3 regions of the Neobacillus sp. NPDC058068 genome follow, and region 3 is predicted to be linked to each of the others. Evidence: a T-box and tRNA genes for the amino acid it is inferred to sense, from the RefSeq annotation. Region 3 holds a T-box; the other regions hold tRNA genes.
What was found. A T-box is a leader RNA that pairs with one kind of tRNA and senses whether it is charged. The one in region 3 lies ahead of ileS (isoleucine--tRNA ligase), so its partner is inferred to be a tRNA-Ile.
Positions count from the first base shown of each region.

Region 1: it encodes a tRNA-Ile, which carries the amino acid that the T-box ahead of ileS (isoleucine--tRNA ligase) is inferred to sense. The anticodon was not compared.
Region 2: it encodes a tRNA-Ile, which carries the amino acid that the T-box ahead of ileS (isoleucine--tRNA ligase) is inferred to sense. The anticodon was not compared.

Region 1 covers NZ_JBHVSI010000016.1:72-4,742, forward strand. Annotated here, with positions in the region: partial or broken rRNA gene rrf (5S ribosomal RNA) at 1-24, shown strand, start outside; tRNA gene ACFVSW_RS18280 (tRNA-Glu) at 66-140, shown strand; tRNA gene ACFVSW_RS18285 (tRNA-Val) at 144-219, shown strand; tRNA gene ACFVSW_RS18290 (tRNA-Thr) at 253-328, shown strand; tRNA gene ACFVSW_RS18295 (tRNA-Lys) at 337-412, shown strand; tRNA gene ACFVSW_RS18300 (tRNA-Leu) at 423-507, shown strand; tRNA gene ACFVSW_RS18305 (tRNA-Gly) at 517-591, shown strand; tRNA gene ACFVSW_RS18310 (tRNA-Leu) at 597-685, shown strand; tRNA gene ACFVSW_RS18315 (tRNA-Arg) at 700-776, shown strand; tRNA gene ACFVSW_RS18320 (tRNA-Pro) at 785-861, shown strand; tRNA gene ACFVSW_RS18325 (tRNA-Ala) at 885-957, shown strand; tRNA gene ACFVSW_RS18330 (tRNA-Ser) at 966-1,058, shown strand; tRNA gene ACFVSW_RS18335 (tRNA-Met) at 1,088-1,161, shown strand; tRNA gene ACFVSW_RS18340 (tRNA-Asp) at 1,165-1,241, shown strand; tRNA gene ACFVSW_RS18345 (tRNA-Phe) at 1,279-1,351, shown strand; tRNA gene ACFVSW_RS18350 (tRNA-Tyr) at 1,376-1,460, shown strand; tRNA gene ACFVSW_RS18355 (tRNA-His) at 1,466-1,541, shown strand; tRNA gene ACFVSW_RS18360 (tRNA-Cys) at 1,556-1,629, shown strand; tRNA gene ACFVSW_RS18365 (tRNA-Gly) at 1,641-1,714, shown strand; tRNA gene ACFVSW_RS18370 (tRNA-Ile) at 1,727-1,800, shown strand; tRNA gene ACFVSW_RS18375 (tRNA-Asn) at 1,827-1,898, shown strand; gene ACFVSW_RS18380 (GNAT family N-acetyltransferase) at 2,067-2,582, shown strand; gene ACFVSW_RS18385 (uracil-xanthine permease family protein) at 2,747-3,916, shown strand; gene ACFVSW_RS18390 (hypothetical protein) at 4,015-4,176, opposite strand.
Region 2 covers NZ_JBHVSI010000017.1:69-4,739, reverse strand. Annotated here, with positions in the region: gene ACFVSW_RS19220 (glucose-1-phosphate adenylyltransferase) at 1-107, opposite strand, end outside; gene glgB (1,4-alpha-glucan branching protein GlgB) at 49-1,998, opposite strand; tRNA gene ACFVSW_RS19210 (tRNA-Glu) at 2,452-2,523, opposite strand; tRNA gene ACFVSW_RS19205 (tRNA-Ser) at 2,534-2,624, opposite strand; tRNA gene ACFVSW_RS19200 (tRNA-Asn) at 2,630-2,704, opposite strand; tRNA gene ACFVSW_RS19195 (tRNA-Ile) at 2,717-2,790, opposite strand; tRNA gene ACFVSW_RS19190 (tRNA-Gly) at 2,797-2,870, opposite strand; tRNA gene ACFVSW_RS19185 (tRNA-His) at 2,882-2,957, opposite strand; tRNA gene ACFVSW_RS19180 (tRNA-Phe) at 2,986-3,061, opposite strand; tRNA gene ACFVSW_RS19175 (tRNA-Asp) at 3,069-3,145, opposite strand; tRNA gene ACFVSW_RS19170 (tRNA-Met) at 3,149-3,222, opposite strand; tRNA gene ACFVSW_RS19165 (tRNA-Ser) at 3,384-3,476, opposite strand; tRNA gene ACFVSW_RS19160 (tRNA-Ile) at 3,495-3,571, opposite strand; tRNA gene ACFVSW_RS19155 (tRNA-Met) at 3,597-3,673, opposite strand; tRNA gene ACFVSW_RS19150 (tRNA-Ala) at 3,695-3,767, opposite strand; tRNA gene ACFVSW_RS19145 (tRNA-Pro) at 3,786-3,862, opposite strand; tRNA gene ACFVSW_RS19140 (tRNA-Arg) at 3,869-3,945, opposite strand; tRNA gene ACFVSW_RS19135 (tRNA-Leu) at 3,960-4,048, opposite strand; tRNA gene ACFVSW_RS19130 (tRNA-Gly) at 4,054-4,128, opposite strand; tRNA gene ACFVSW_RS19125 (tRNA-Leu) at 4,144-4,228, opposite strand; tRNA gene ACFVSW_RS19120 (tRNA-Lys) at 4,243-4,318, opposite strand; tRNA gene ACFVSW_RS19115 (tRNA-Thr) at 4,463-4,538, opposite strand; tRNA gene ACFVSW_RS19110 (tRNA-Val) at 4,563-4,638, opposite strand; partial or broken rRNA gene rrf (5S ribosomal RNA) at 4,649-4,671, opposite strand, start outside.
Region 3 covers NZ_JBHVSI010000002.1:38,344-43,014, reverse strand. Annotated here, with positions in the region: gene ACFVSW_RS02390 (YlmH family RNA-binding protein) at 1-603, shown strand, start outside; gene ACFVSW_RS02385 (DivIVA domain-containing protein) at 688-1,203, shown strand; T-box leader at 1,253-1,495, shown strand; gene ileS (isoleucine--tRNA ligase) at 1,570-4,341, shown strand; gene ACFVSW_RS02375 (hypothetical protein) at 4,487-4,671, shown strand, end outside.

The sequences.
Region 1 (4,671 bases), on a different contig from region 3:
TGTGAGAGTAGGACGTTGCCAGGCTAAGCCCCTTTTGGGGCTATTGTTTTGTCGAAAATTACTATGGCCCCTTGGTCAAGCGGTTAAGACACCGCCCTTTCACGGCGGTAACACGGGTTCGAATCCCGTAGGGGTCACCATATGGAGGATTAGCTCAGCTGGGAGAGCATCTGCCTTACAAGCAGAGGGTCGGCGGTTCGATCCCGTCATCCTCCACCATAATTTTATTTAACATCCTATTTCAAACTACATGCCGGGGTAGCTCAATTGGTAGAGCAACTGACTTGTAATCAGTAGGTTGGGGGTTCAAGTCCTCTCGCCGGCACCATTTTTTTCGAGCCATTAGCTCAGTTGGTAGAGCATCTGACTTTTAATCAGAGGGTCGAAGGTTCGAGTCCTTCATGGCTCACCATTTTCATATTGCGGGTGTGGCGGAATTGGCAGACGCACCAGACTTAGGATCTGGCGCCGCGAGGCGTGGGGGTTCGACTCCCTTCACCCGCACCATTTTTAAATGCGGAAGTAGTTCAGTGGTAGAACACCACCTTGCCAAGGTGGGGGTCGCGGGTTCGAATCCCGTCTTCCGCTCCAATATTGCCGGGGTGGCGGAACTGGCAGACGCACAGGACTTAAAATCCTGCGGTAGGTGACTACCGTACCGGTTCGATTCCGGTCCTCGGCACCATTTTTCAAACGAATGCGCCCGTAGCTCAATTGGATAGAGCGTCTGACTACGGATCAGAAGGTTATGGGTTCGACTCCTTTCGGGCGCGCCATTATTTTACGGGAAGTAGCTCAGCTTGGTAGAGCACTTGGTTTGGGACCAAGGGGTCGCAGGTTCGAATCCTGTCTTCCCGACCAGTCGAAAATTACATTATTAACACGGGGCCTTAGCTCAGCTGGGAGAGCGCCTGCTTTGCACGCAGGAGGTCAGCGGTTCGATCCCGCTAGGCTCCATTTTATTTGGAGGAATACCCAAGTTTGGCTGAAGGGATCGGTCTTGAAAACCGACAGGCGGGTCATACCGCGCGGGGGTTCGAATCCCTCTTCCTCCTCCATATATTATTTATTATTTACTTTCTATTATCGCGGGGTGGAGCAGTCTGGTAGCTCGTCGGGCTCATAACCCGAAGGTCGCAGGTTCAAATCCTGTCCCCGCAATATGGTCCGGTAGTTCAGTTGGTTAGAATGCCTGCCTGTCACGCAGGAGGTCGCGGGTTCGAGTCCCGTCCGGACCGCCATTTTTTTTATCCCGGTAGATTAAATGCCGTTGATAATGGCTCAGTAGCTCAGTCGGTAGAGCAAAGGACTGAAAATCCTTGTGTCGGCGGTTCGATTCCGTCCTGAGCCATCTTTACATGAAATATCCTTTTATGGAGGGGTAGCGAAGTGGCTAAACGCGGCGGACTGTAAATCCGCTCCCTCAGGGTTCGGCGGTTCGAATCCGTCCCCCTCCACCATTATGGCGATTGTGGCGAAGTGGTTAACGCATCGGATTGTGGTTCCGACATTCGTGGGTTCGATTCCCATCAGTCGCCCCATTAATTTTTAATGTGGCAGCATAGCCAAGTGGTAAGGCAGAGGTCTGCAAAACCTTTATCCCCGGTTCAAATCCGGGTGTTGCCTCCAAATTTAAGCACGCGGGTGTAGTTTAGTGGTAAAACCTCAGCCTTCCAAGCTGATGATGTGAGTTCGATTCTCATCACCCGCTCCAATCATTATCTTTGGGCCTATAGCTCAGCTGGTTAGAGCGCACGCCTGATAAGCGTGAGGTCGATGGTTCGAGTCCATTTAGGCCCATTATCATAAAATCATATTTTTATTATTCCGCAGTAGCTCAGTGGTAGAGCTATCGGCTGTTAACCGATCGGTCGTAGGTTCGAGTCCTACCTGCGGAGTCATTTTTTAAAACGTAGTAGTAGAGATCAGAGTATCTCTACTTTTTTTGTCGTCTAGGAAACAATCGATCGATTTAGTTAACTAACATGCAGGTATTTCAAAGTAGTTTGTTGTATTTAAACGTAAAGAATAAATAAAGAAAATTAGTACTCTATGAGGAGGAAAAAATGAACTTGGATTACGATGAAAGTTTTAATATAAAAATTGCTACCAATGAAGATAGTAGTAAAATAATAAAAATGTTAAAACAGATAGCTTTATGGATGAAAGATAATGAAATAAACAAATGGAAGTTTCTATTAGATGGCGGTGAAGATGCAGAAATTGAACAAGCGGTATCTAATCAAGAAACGTATATTGTTTTGAAAGATAACGATATTGTTGCTACATTTACACTTTTATCAAAACAAAGTGAATGGGATAGGCATATTTGGGGAGAAGATATTTCCTCTACATCGTTTTATTTACATAGACTTGCCATTATTCCTCCATATATGAAGAAAGGTATGGGTAGAAGTATTTTGGCTCTGATACAAAACAATATTAGTGATAAAGAGTATCTTCAGTTAGATTGTGTTGCGGATAATATAAAATTAAATAACTTTTATAAGAATAATGAATTTGAACTTGTTGGTTTAACAGATGGACATAGTAAATATCAAAAAAATATGAAAAAGAATTGAAAATTCTCCCCAATACAATTGAAGGATAAATTCCCTTACATTTTCTGTGGTGAAGCCCTGCTTTAAAAAGTCAAAATATATAGAAAATACTTTACGAATTTATTCTAAAAATAAATAGTAGAAATATATGATATATGAAGGAACTATTAAAGGGGGGAAAACGATTGAAAAAGTTTTTAAGCGCAATCCCATTATCATTCCAGCATTTGTTTGCGATGTTTGGTGCAACAATTTTGGTTCCGGCACTAACTGGCCTTGATCCAGGAAGTGCACTTATTGCCAGTGGTTTAGGAACCTTGGTTTTCCATCTTATTACACGCGGAAAGGTTCCCACGTATCTAGGTTCATCTTTCGCCTTTATTGCTCCGCTTGCATTGTATGTGGGGGAGTTACATTCACCGGGTCAAGCCGTTGCAGGTCTTATCAGCGTTTCCATTGTTTATGCCATTGTATCTATGATCATTTCCTTTGTCGGTTTTGAAAAAGTCCGTAAGGTAATTCCTGCAGTTGTCGTCGGACCTGTTGTAAGTATTATCGGTCTTTCGCTGGCAACCACGGCGGTGACCAGCATGGCTTCGACCAATTGGGATGTCGCTATCGTCAGCCTTCTGGCAGCAGTCATCGCAACGCTTGCAGGCACAAAGGTAATCCGGCTCTTTCCGCTCCTCATCGGTCTTGCAGTAGGGTATGCATATGCCGCGGTGCGTGGATTTGTTGATTTTCATACCATTGCAGCTGCACCGACTTTTGCTCTTCCGCATGTTGTCATGCCGGAATTCACCTGGGTCGTAATCCTCGGAATGGCGCCGATAGCCCTGGTTACCATCATCGAAGACCTTGGACATATGTTTGTGCTAAATGAGATTACAGGAAAAGATGTGACAAAGAATCCGGGTTTTTCAAGCATCCTATGGGGGAATGGCATTGCAACATTAATCTCGGGCTTCATCGGCGGACCTGCACAAACAACTTACGCGGAAAACCTCGGGGTTCTAGCCATCACACGCCAGTTTTCCAGTAGGATCATTCAAGGCGCTGCTGTTATTGCGATTCTTCTTGGCTTGTTCGCTAAAGTCGGAGCTGTTATTCAATCCATTCCGGTTGCAGTGATGGGCGGCATCTGTATCCTGTTGTTTGGTATGATTGCTGCAATGGGAATCCGTCACCTCATTGAGGAAAAAGTGAGTCTGGCTAATATGAAAAATTTGGTCATCGTCGCGATTATCTTCATCATCGGAGTTGGATATGCTCATAACGGTATCGCCTACGCTACCATTGCCGGATTGCTCATCTATTGGCTCATACCCGATTTTACTATAAAGAATGAACGTTAAAATGAAAAAGCCATTCCCAACATTTGCAGCGGAATGGCTTTTTCAATGCAGGTTAGCAGGAGATCTGCCCCCTACTATTTAACCAAGAACATTCATTTTTATTGATATTCTTTGTGTGGTGGTAGATGATAGGTCTTTCCCATGACCAATATTTTGCTGCCATAATCGAAAACAAGGTCTTGACTATAGTCGCCTTGGAGATACAGTGTTACTTCCGCATTGTACGAAGTAGCAGTGTAAACTACATGTTCATTTGTCAATTCACGCTTCCAGTTTTCATCAAAACATGCTGATAATACATCACTACATGACGTGTTATCAAAGCTAATCGTTTTAATAATCATCCATCTCCTTTTGGGGATTTTTATCATTCTATAGATGTTACAGAAACCTTCTTTATAGTTAATCCATATTTTTACCTCCCTACCATCTATCCCTGTTGTGGATTTGTACTGTATTTATATGTGTCAAGGGTAGGACATGCTTTAGGTTTGTACCCGTTTTTCAAAAAAATCAGAAAAGCAAATTGAAGATTTCGAGCATGAAGGAAAATACGACATTTAGGAGGGGAATGGGGGTGTGTAGATAGGGTGTATTGAATGGTAAAAAATTTAATGGGACGAGTGGACAGGCTCCTTCTCCCAGTTATTATTTAGAACGACTGTCTCCTCGTACATTCTTGATATACGATAAAACCACTAATGGGTGTCTTAATGTTTATTGAATGAAAGATTACTGCCAGTTAGCGAGACTTA
Region 2 (4,671 bases), on a different contig from region 3:
TTTCCCCCAAAGGGTACAGCCGGCTTCGCCAAATCCTTTGTCAGCGAATTAAGCCTGCTTCCTTTCCCCCCTGCTAACAGCATGGCTACGCACTTTTTCTTTGCCATTTCCTTTTCTCTCCTTTCGTTTGTTTACTGGTCTTATTATTTGAAAACCAAACGGGGGAATTGTTAAATTAATTGAATATGGCTGCCCATGAAATGGCTCTTCCATCGCCAAAATTGTTTTTTTATTTATCAATCCAGTCCCACCGTATTCTTCTTGATCACTAGTAAATATTTCTCGATATTCACCCGATTTAGGGACCCCAATCCGATAAACCGGATAGCTAATCGCTGTAAAGTTGCAAATAATGATGAGGCTATCTGCTTCTTTCTTCCCTTTCCGAATAAATGAGAAAATTGATTGATTGCTGTTGTTGGCGTCAATCCACTCAAATCCATCCTGTAAATGATCCAATTCATATAGTGCTTTTGAACGCTTATACAGTTTTATCAATACTTTTACATATGCATTTAGATTCTCGTGCATGCCATATTCCATTAAGTTCCAATCAAGTTGTTCTTTATCCTTCCATTCGGAAAACTGGCCAAATTCAAAGCCCATAAATAGTAGTTTCTTCCCGGGGTGCGCAAACATGTAACCTAGTAACAGTCTTAGCTGGGCAAATTTCTCCCGATAATCCCCCGGCATTTTATCTAGGAGCGACTTTTTCCCATGAACCACTTCATCGTGCGAAAATGGCAGCATAAAATTTTCTAAATAGGTATATAAAAGTGAAAAAGTGACTTTTGAATGAACCTCTGAGCGCAAAAATGGTGGAGTTTCCGCATATTCCAGCATGTCATTCATCCAGCCCATATTCCATTTATAATCAAACCCAAGCCCGCCGTACTGAACGGTGCCTGTTACTTGAGGGAAGTCGGTTGAATCCTCTCCTATCATTAAAAAATGCCGATCATACTCATGGACTTCCTTATTTAACTTTTTCAAAAAGTTAATTCCAAATGGATTTTCGCGTTTATTCCCAAAGGAATTAGGCCAATAAATGATATTAGCAACCGCATCCATCCGAAACCCATCAATATGAAAATAATCTATCCAAAAAAGTGCATTTGAGATGAGGAAGCTTTGTACCTCTCCCTTTCCAAGGTCAAAGTTCGCAGTACCCCATACTACATTTTCTCTATCTTCAGCATGGCTGTAAGAATAAATATGTGTTCCATCAAAGCGGTATAAACCATGCGAATCCTTGCAAAAATGTCCAGGAACCCAATCAAGAATGATACCAATCCCATGCTGATGACATTGGTCAATAAAGTATCTAAAGTCGTCAGGTGTACCATATCTGGATGTTGCTGAAAAGTAACCTGTCCCTTGGTATCCCCACGAATCGTCGAGCGGATGCTCGACAAGCGGCAATAATTCTATATGGGTAAAGCCATGCTCCACTACATATGGAATAATTTCTGTGGCCAATTCTTTATAGGACAGAAAGCTTCCGTCTGGTTTTTTTCGCCAAGATCCTAGATGGATTTCATAAATAACTACTGGCTCTGATAAAAGGTTCTGTTTTTCTCTTCGCTTCATCCAATTATCGTCTTCCCACTTATAACCGCTTAACGAATACACAACTGAAGCAGTATTTGGCCTTAATTCCGAATAAAATGCAAACGGATCTGCTTTTAAAAATTTTTCCCCTGTTTGTGAGAAAATTTCATACTTATAAAGCCTTCCTTCTAGTTCCTGGTTTAAAATTAGAATCCATACGCCTTCATCATTAACTTTTCGTAGTTCATATCCTTCACCATTCCAGTTATTAAAATCGCCCGTAAGCCGCACCTGGCTGGCATTAGGGGCCCATACGCAAAATCGTGTATAAACCTTGTCGGAATCCTTAAAGATATGAGCGCCAAAAAGCTGATGACTTTGAAAAAAATTCCCCTCGTGAAATAAGTGCAGCTGATAATCAGTCGGAAATATCGTGTTCACTGTCATGGCTCTCCTCATCCTCAATGAAAATATGTATTTCAAAGACCAATTATAAGTGCAAATGAAGCATATGCCTCGAAAAACTTTTTTATCTTTTCTGACAACAACCGATACAGGCTGTTATAATGAGGGGTTTTTCATCAAATTTCAGCACAGAACGACATATAATTTTGCAGCAATCGACATAATTCTATAAAGTTTTTTATAAAAATTTTTTAAAAATGCAGCAAAAAAATTATTTGATTTTTAATAAAAAAATAGTCTGAAATTAGTACATTTGAGGAAAATGTAAGCGGTACCAATACATCCGAGAAAATAGTTAAAAGAAAAATGCTATCTCGATATAATGTTATTATGTGAAAACAAACCAAAGATAAGGGAAATTTGGTGAGGAGTGATCTGGACAATCTAAAAAAGAATACAAAAAAACTGATGATAATTATCATCAGTTTTTTTGTATGACCCCTACGGGATTCGAACCCGTGTTACCGCCGTGAAAGGGCGGTGTCTTAACCGCTTGACCAAGGGGCCAAATATTTTATGGCGGAGAAGGAGGGATTTGAACCCTCGCGCCGGTTACCCGACCTACACCCTTAGCAGGGGCGCCTCTTCAGCCTCTTGAGTACTTCCCCATAAATGGCTCCGCAGGTAGGACTCGAACCTACGACCGATCGGTTAACAGCCGATAGCTCTACCACTGAGCTACTGCGGAATAAAAAAATAATGGGCCTAAATGGACTCGAACCATCGACCTCACGCTTATCAGGCGTGCGCTCTAACCAGCTGAGCTATAGGCCCATATTTTGGAGCGGGTGATGGGAATCGAACCCACTACATCAGCTTGGAAGGCTGAGGTTTTACCAGTAAACTACACCCGCATAAAATAATATGGGGCGACTGATGGGAATCGAACCCACGAATGCCTGAACCACAATCAGGTGCGTTAACCACTTCGCCACAATCGCCATAATAAGTACCTATTCAAATAAAAAATGGTGGCTCAGGACGGAATCGAACCGCCGACACAAGGATTTTCAGTCCTTTGCTCTACCGACTGAGCTACTGAGCCACTATAGTGGCGGTCTGGACGGGACTCGAACCCGCGACCTCCTGCGTGACAGGCAGGCATTCTAACCAACTGAACTACCAGACCGAATTGCGGGGACAGGATTTGAACCTGCGACCTTCGGGTTATGAGCCCGACGAGCTACCAGACTGCTCCACCCCGCGACAATAAAAGTTATAAGAATTCGTCCATGCTCTAAGCTTACATAGACTGTATCAATCTCAGAAAGCTTACTCAAGAAGCAGCTCGATTGATACAACTCGCAGATTATTCATTGAAGCAACGCTCGTTGCTCCACCCCGCGATAATAATAATAAAGACAATATGGAGGAGGAAGAGGGATTCGAACCCCCGCGCGGTATGACCCGCCTGTCGGTTTTCAAGACCGATCCCTTCAGCCAAACTTGGGTATTCCTCCGTAATAATATGAAGCTAATGGTGGACCTTGTAGGACTCGAACCTACGACCGGACGGTTATGAGCCGTCTGCTCTAACCAGCTGAGCTAAAGGTCCAAGTAGAATACAACTTTAAGATATTTGGTAGCGGCGGAGGGGATCGAACCCCCGACCTTACGGGTATGAACCGTACGCTCTAGCCAGCTGAGCTACACCGCCAAATATATAATTAAATCAAGGTGGAGCCTAGCGGGATCGAACCGCTGACCTCCTGCGTGCAAAGCAGGCGCTCTCCCAGCTGAGCTAAGGCCCCATAAAGAAGTAAGAAGAATGGTCGGGAAGACAGGATTCGAACCTGCGACCCCTTGGTCCCAAACCAAGTGCTCTACCAAGCTGAGCTACTTCCCGTTTATATGGCGCGCCCGGAAGAAGTCGAATCCACAACCTTCTGATCCGTAGTCAGACGCTCTATCCAATTGAGCTACGGGCGCATTATTATTTTAAATGGTGCCGAGGACCGGAATCGAACCGGTACGGTAGTCACCTACCGCAGGATTTTAAGTCCTGTGCGTCTGCCAGTTCCGCCACCCCGGCACTTTTGGAGCGGAAGACGGGATTCGAACCCGCGACCCCCACCTTGGCAAGGTGGTGTTCTACCACTGAACTACTTCCGCATTATAGATATTAATTGGTGCGGGTGAAGGGAGTCGAACCCCCACGCCTTGCGGCGCCAGATCCTAAGTCTGGTGCGTCTGCCAATTCCGCCACACCCGCATATTAATTTAAAATGGTGAGCCATGAAGGACTCGAACCTTCGACCCTCTGATTAAAAGTCAGATGCTCTACCAACTGAGCTAATGGCTCATACTAAGATGATTCACTAATCTTTAATTGTGGTAAATCAGATGCTCAAAAGAACTTTCGTTCTTTCTCGCAGATTGCCCGCAGAAGCTTATTCAATGAAGTCTGCAATCTGCTCTACCAACTGAGCTAATGGCTCGAAAAGAATGGTGCCGGCGAGAGGACTTGAACCCCCAACCTACTGATTACAAGTCAGTTGCTCTACCAATTGAGCTACCCCGGCAAATAAATCAAGTTACGGTATATATGGTGGAGGATGACGGGATCGAACCGCCGACCCTCTGCTTGTAAGGCAGATGCTCTCCCAGCTGAGCTAATCCTCCATATTGTACAGCCTGGCAGCGTCCTACTCTCAC
Region 3 (4,671 bases):
CAGCTTTTTGGCGGCAGTCATGATCTAGAACGAAAAAGAGCCTTCCTCTACCCTGATTATTTGACTGCTAACGGTGATGATTTTCAAATTAGCCTTTTCGAAATTCACTATCCATCGAAGTTCGTGACAATTGAACATCGTCAGGTTTTGGGAACGCTTATGTCTTTAGGGCTCAAACGGGGGAAATTTGGCGACATTCTTATGAAAGATGAGAGAATACAATTTTTCGCGGCAAAGGAAGTTAATGAATATATTAAAAGCAATCTTGAATCAATTGGCAGGGCTGGTGTCAAGGTAATTGAAACAAGTAGCAATGAGGTAATATTAGCAAAAGAATTATGGCTAGAAACTGATTTAACAGTATCTTCTTTACGGTTGGATACTGTTATTTCTGGTATTTATCATCTATCCCGGCAAAAATCACAAACCCTTATTCAACAGGGGCTTGTGAAAGTAAACTGGACATTAATCGAAAACCCTTCGTTTTCTTGTGAGATCGGCGACATGATTTCTGTTCGCGGTCACGGTAGAGCAAAAATAATCGGGATTGATGGAAAAACCAAAAAAGAAAAATGGCGAATTATCGTTGGAAAGCAAAAATAATTCAATTTTTGTGCAGGATTTTTGAATAACGTGTCGAATATTTTTTTATACATATAAAAGTACAGTTCGTATGGAGGTGGCATCATGCCGTTAACGCCGTTAGATATTCATAATAAAGAGTTCAATAAAGGTTTTCGTGGGTACGATGAAGATGAAGTGAATGAATTTCTTGACCAGGTCATAAAGGATTATGAATTAGTCCTCAGAGAGAAAAAAGAAATAGAAGAACGCTTGAATGAAATGAAAGACCGTCTAGGCCATTTTGTGAATATTGAAGAAACGCTCAACAAATCAATTATTATTGCCCAAGAAGCGGGCGAAGATGTAAAGCGTAATGCCCAAAAGGAAGCAAAGCTGATTATTAAGGAAGCAGAGAAAAACGCGGACAGGATTGTCAACGAATCCTTATCTAAAGCGAGGAAAATAGCTCTTGAAATTGAAGATTTAAAGAAGCAGTCAAAAGTTTTCAGAACTCGTTTTAAAATGCTTATTGAAGCACAGCTGGATATGCTGAGCACTGATGATTGGGATCATTTATTAGAGTATGAAGTGGATGCAACAGAGTTAAAAATTCATCAAGAAGAAGATTCCTTAGCTTGACGAATCGGCATTATTTCGCATATAATTTTTGAATAAGTTAAATACGACAGACATGACGTTGACAGGGACAGTACAATTTTTCTAAAACTTTCTTAAGCGAGCCGGGGATGGTGAAAGCCTGGTAAAGTAGAAGAATTGGAAGATCACCCTCGAGTTCCGGACCGAATTCCATAACGGATAGTAGGCTCAGGCGTATTATTCACGTTACGAATGGTAAAGAGGATAGTACCGTTTTCGTTTCGTACTATTTATCAGGGTGGTACCGCGGGAATTAAACCTTCTCGTCCCTATTTAGGGATGAGAGGGTTTTTTTATTGTTCTAAATGGCTATTCTGTTAGATGATAGGATTACAGGAGGAAGAAAAAATGGAATACAAAGATACGTTATTAATGCCAAAAACTGAATTTCCGATGCGTGGGAACTTGCCGCAAAGAGAACCTGAGGTCCAGGCGAAATGGGAAGAAATGAATATTTATCAAAAGGTGCAAGAGCGGACGAAAGGACGTCAGATGTTTGTCCTCCATGATGGACCTCCATACGCGAACGGAGATATCCATATGGGCCATGCACTTAACAAAATTTTAAAAGATATGATTGTCCGCTATAAATCAATGAGCGGCTTCCATGCTCCATATGTTCCAGGCTGGGATACTCACGGGCTGCCGATTGAACAGGCTCTAACCAATAAAGGTGTTAAACGGAAAGAAATGACTGTGGCTGAATTCCGGGAGCTTTGTACGAAATATGCCCTCGAGCAAATTGATAATCAGCGCTCACAATTTAAACGTCTCGGAGTTCGTGGTGATTGGGAAAATCCTTATATTACCTTGAAGCCTGAATACGAAGCACAACAAATTAAAGTGTTTGGTGAAATGGCGAAAAAGGGCTATATTTACAAAGGCCTAAAGCCGGTTTATTGGTCCCCTTCAAGTGAATCTGCACTTGCTGAGGCAGAAATTGAATACCAAGATAAGCGTTCAGCATCCATCTATGTTGGCTTTAAGGTGAAAGACGGGAAAGGTGTCCTAGATACTGATACCCAAATTGTTATTTGGACAACAACACCTTGGACGATTCCGGCAAACTTAGGGATTTCTGTTCACCCTGACTTAACCTATGTGGTCGTTACCGCAAATGGTAACAAATTCTTAGTGGCTGAAGCCCTTCTTGAAGCAGTAACGAAGGAAATTGGCTGGGAAGATGCTGCGGTTGTCCAAAAGGTCAAAGGTGCGGAATTAGAACTGATTGTTGCGGCACATCCGTTATATGACCGTGATTCTTTAGTTATGTTAGGTGAACACGTTACGACAGACGCGGGTACAGGCTGTGTTCATACGGCTCCGGGTCACGGGGAGGATGACTTCTATGTTGGTCAAAAATACGGCCTGGAAGTACTTTGCCCTGTCGATGACAAAGGCGTAATGACCAGCGAGGCACCAGGCTTCGAAGGATTATTCTACGATACGGCAAACAAACCGATTGTGCAAGCCTTAGAAGAGGCGGATGCATTGTTAAAGCTTTCGTTTATTACGCACTCTTATCCGCACGATTGGAGAACGAAGAAGCCGGTTATTTTCCGTGCGACAGCACAATGGTTCGCATCAATTAAGGATTTCCGAAATGAATTATTGGAAGCCGTTAAAGAAACGAAATGGGTACCGGCCTGGGGTGAAACACGGTTATTCAATATGGTTCGCGACCGTGGCGATTGGTGTATTTCACGTCAACGGGTATGGGGTGTTCCAATCCCTGTTTTCTATGATGAAAATGGCAAAGAAATTATTACCGATGAAACAATCGAACATGTGTCAAATTTATTCCGTGAATTTGGATCAAATATTTGGTTTGAACGTGAAGCCAAGGATTTACTTCCTGAAGGATTTACCCATCCTGGAAGTCCTAACGGAACATTTACAAAAGAAACAGATATCATGGATGTTTGGTTTGATTCCGGTTCCTCCCATCAAGCTGTTTTGCTTGAAAGAGAAGATTTAGTTCGTCCTGCGGATCTTTATCTTGAAGGTTCTGACCAATATCGCGGCTGGTTTAATTCGTCTTTATCCACTGCTGTTGCCGTAACAGGTGAAGCGCCGTATAAAGGAGTATTAAGCCACGGTTTTGCCCTTGATGGTGAAGGCAGAAAAATGAGTAAATCGATTGGAAATGTCGTTGTACCGGCGAAGGTTATGAACCAATTAGGCGCCGATATTTTACGTCTTTGGGTAGCGTCCGTTGATTATCAAGCGGATGTTCGTGTCTCTGATGCCATCCTGAAACAGGTTGCCGAAGTATATCGTAAGATCCGTAATACCTTCCGTTTCTTACTTGGAAACTTAGCTGACTTTGATCCGGCAGTGAATAGGGTTGCTTATGAAGATTTACGTGAAGTGGATCAATTTATGCTCGTTAAATTAAATAAGTTGGTTAAAAATGTTCGTAATGCTTATGAAAACTATGAGTTTGCAGGTATTTATCACGCGATCAATAATTTCTGTACACTTGACCTAAGTGCTTTTTATCTTGATTTTGCTAAAGACGTTTTATACATTGAAGCGGTTAACAATCACGAGCGCCGTGCGATTCAAACCGTTTTATATGAATCATTACTTGCGTTAACAAAATTGGTTTCACCGATTCTTTCTCATACAGCTGATGAAGTATGGAAATTCATTCCTTCTGTTACTGAAGAAAGTGTCCAATTAACAGACCTTCCAGAATATCAGGAGCTAGCGGGTGCAAAAGCACTTGAAGAAAAATGGACTGCATTCATGAACCTTCGTGATGATGTCTTAAAAGCACTCGAAGAAGCTCGAAATGGAAAATTAATTGGAAAATCGTTAACAGCAAAAGTTTCACTATATGTTAATGAGAAAACGAAGGCACTTTTAGATTCGATTGAAGAAAACTTGAAACAACTGTTTATCGTCTCAGGCTTTGAAGTGGCTGGAACATACGATGAGGCCCCTGAAAACGCGCTAAAATTAGAGACTTCAGCTATTGTTGTGACCAAAGCAGAAGGTGAAACATGTGAACGCTGCTGGATTGTTTCAACAGAGATTGGGCAAGATTCAGAGCATTCAACACTTTGCCCGCGTTGTGCTGAAGTCGTTAAAGAGAACTATTCACACTTGGCATAAGAAGTGGTCCCAAGCTAATTGCTTGGGGCTTTTTCATTAATTATCCTCTTTCGTTAATTGTTGTTGTTGATGTCAAATGTTTTCCCGTGTCAGTAATTCTTGACCGGATATAATAAGACAAATGATTAACGGAGGTAATAGCACTATGAATGCCATGCAGGAAGAGCTGTTTTTGGAACTCCGTATAACCCAAATAGAAATCGAAAATTCATTGAAAAACAAACAAAAGCCCGATTGGCTGACATCGATTTTGAAAGAAGAACTTGCCGACATTGATGCAGCTTTAAAAAAATTCGAACAAGGAAATTTTGGACAATGTGAAATTTCTGG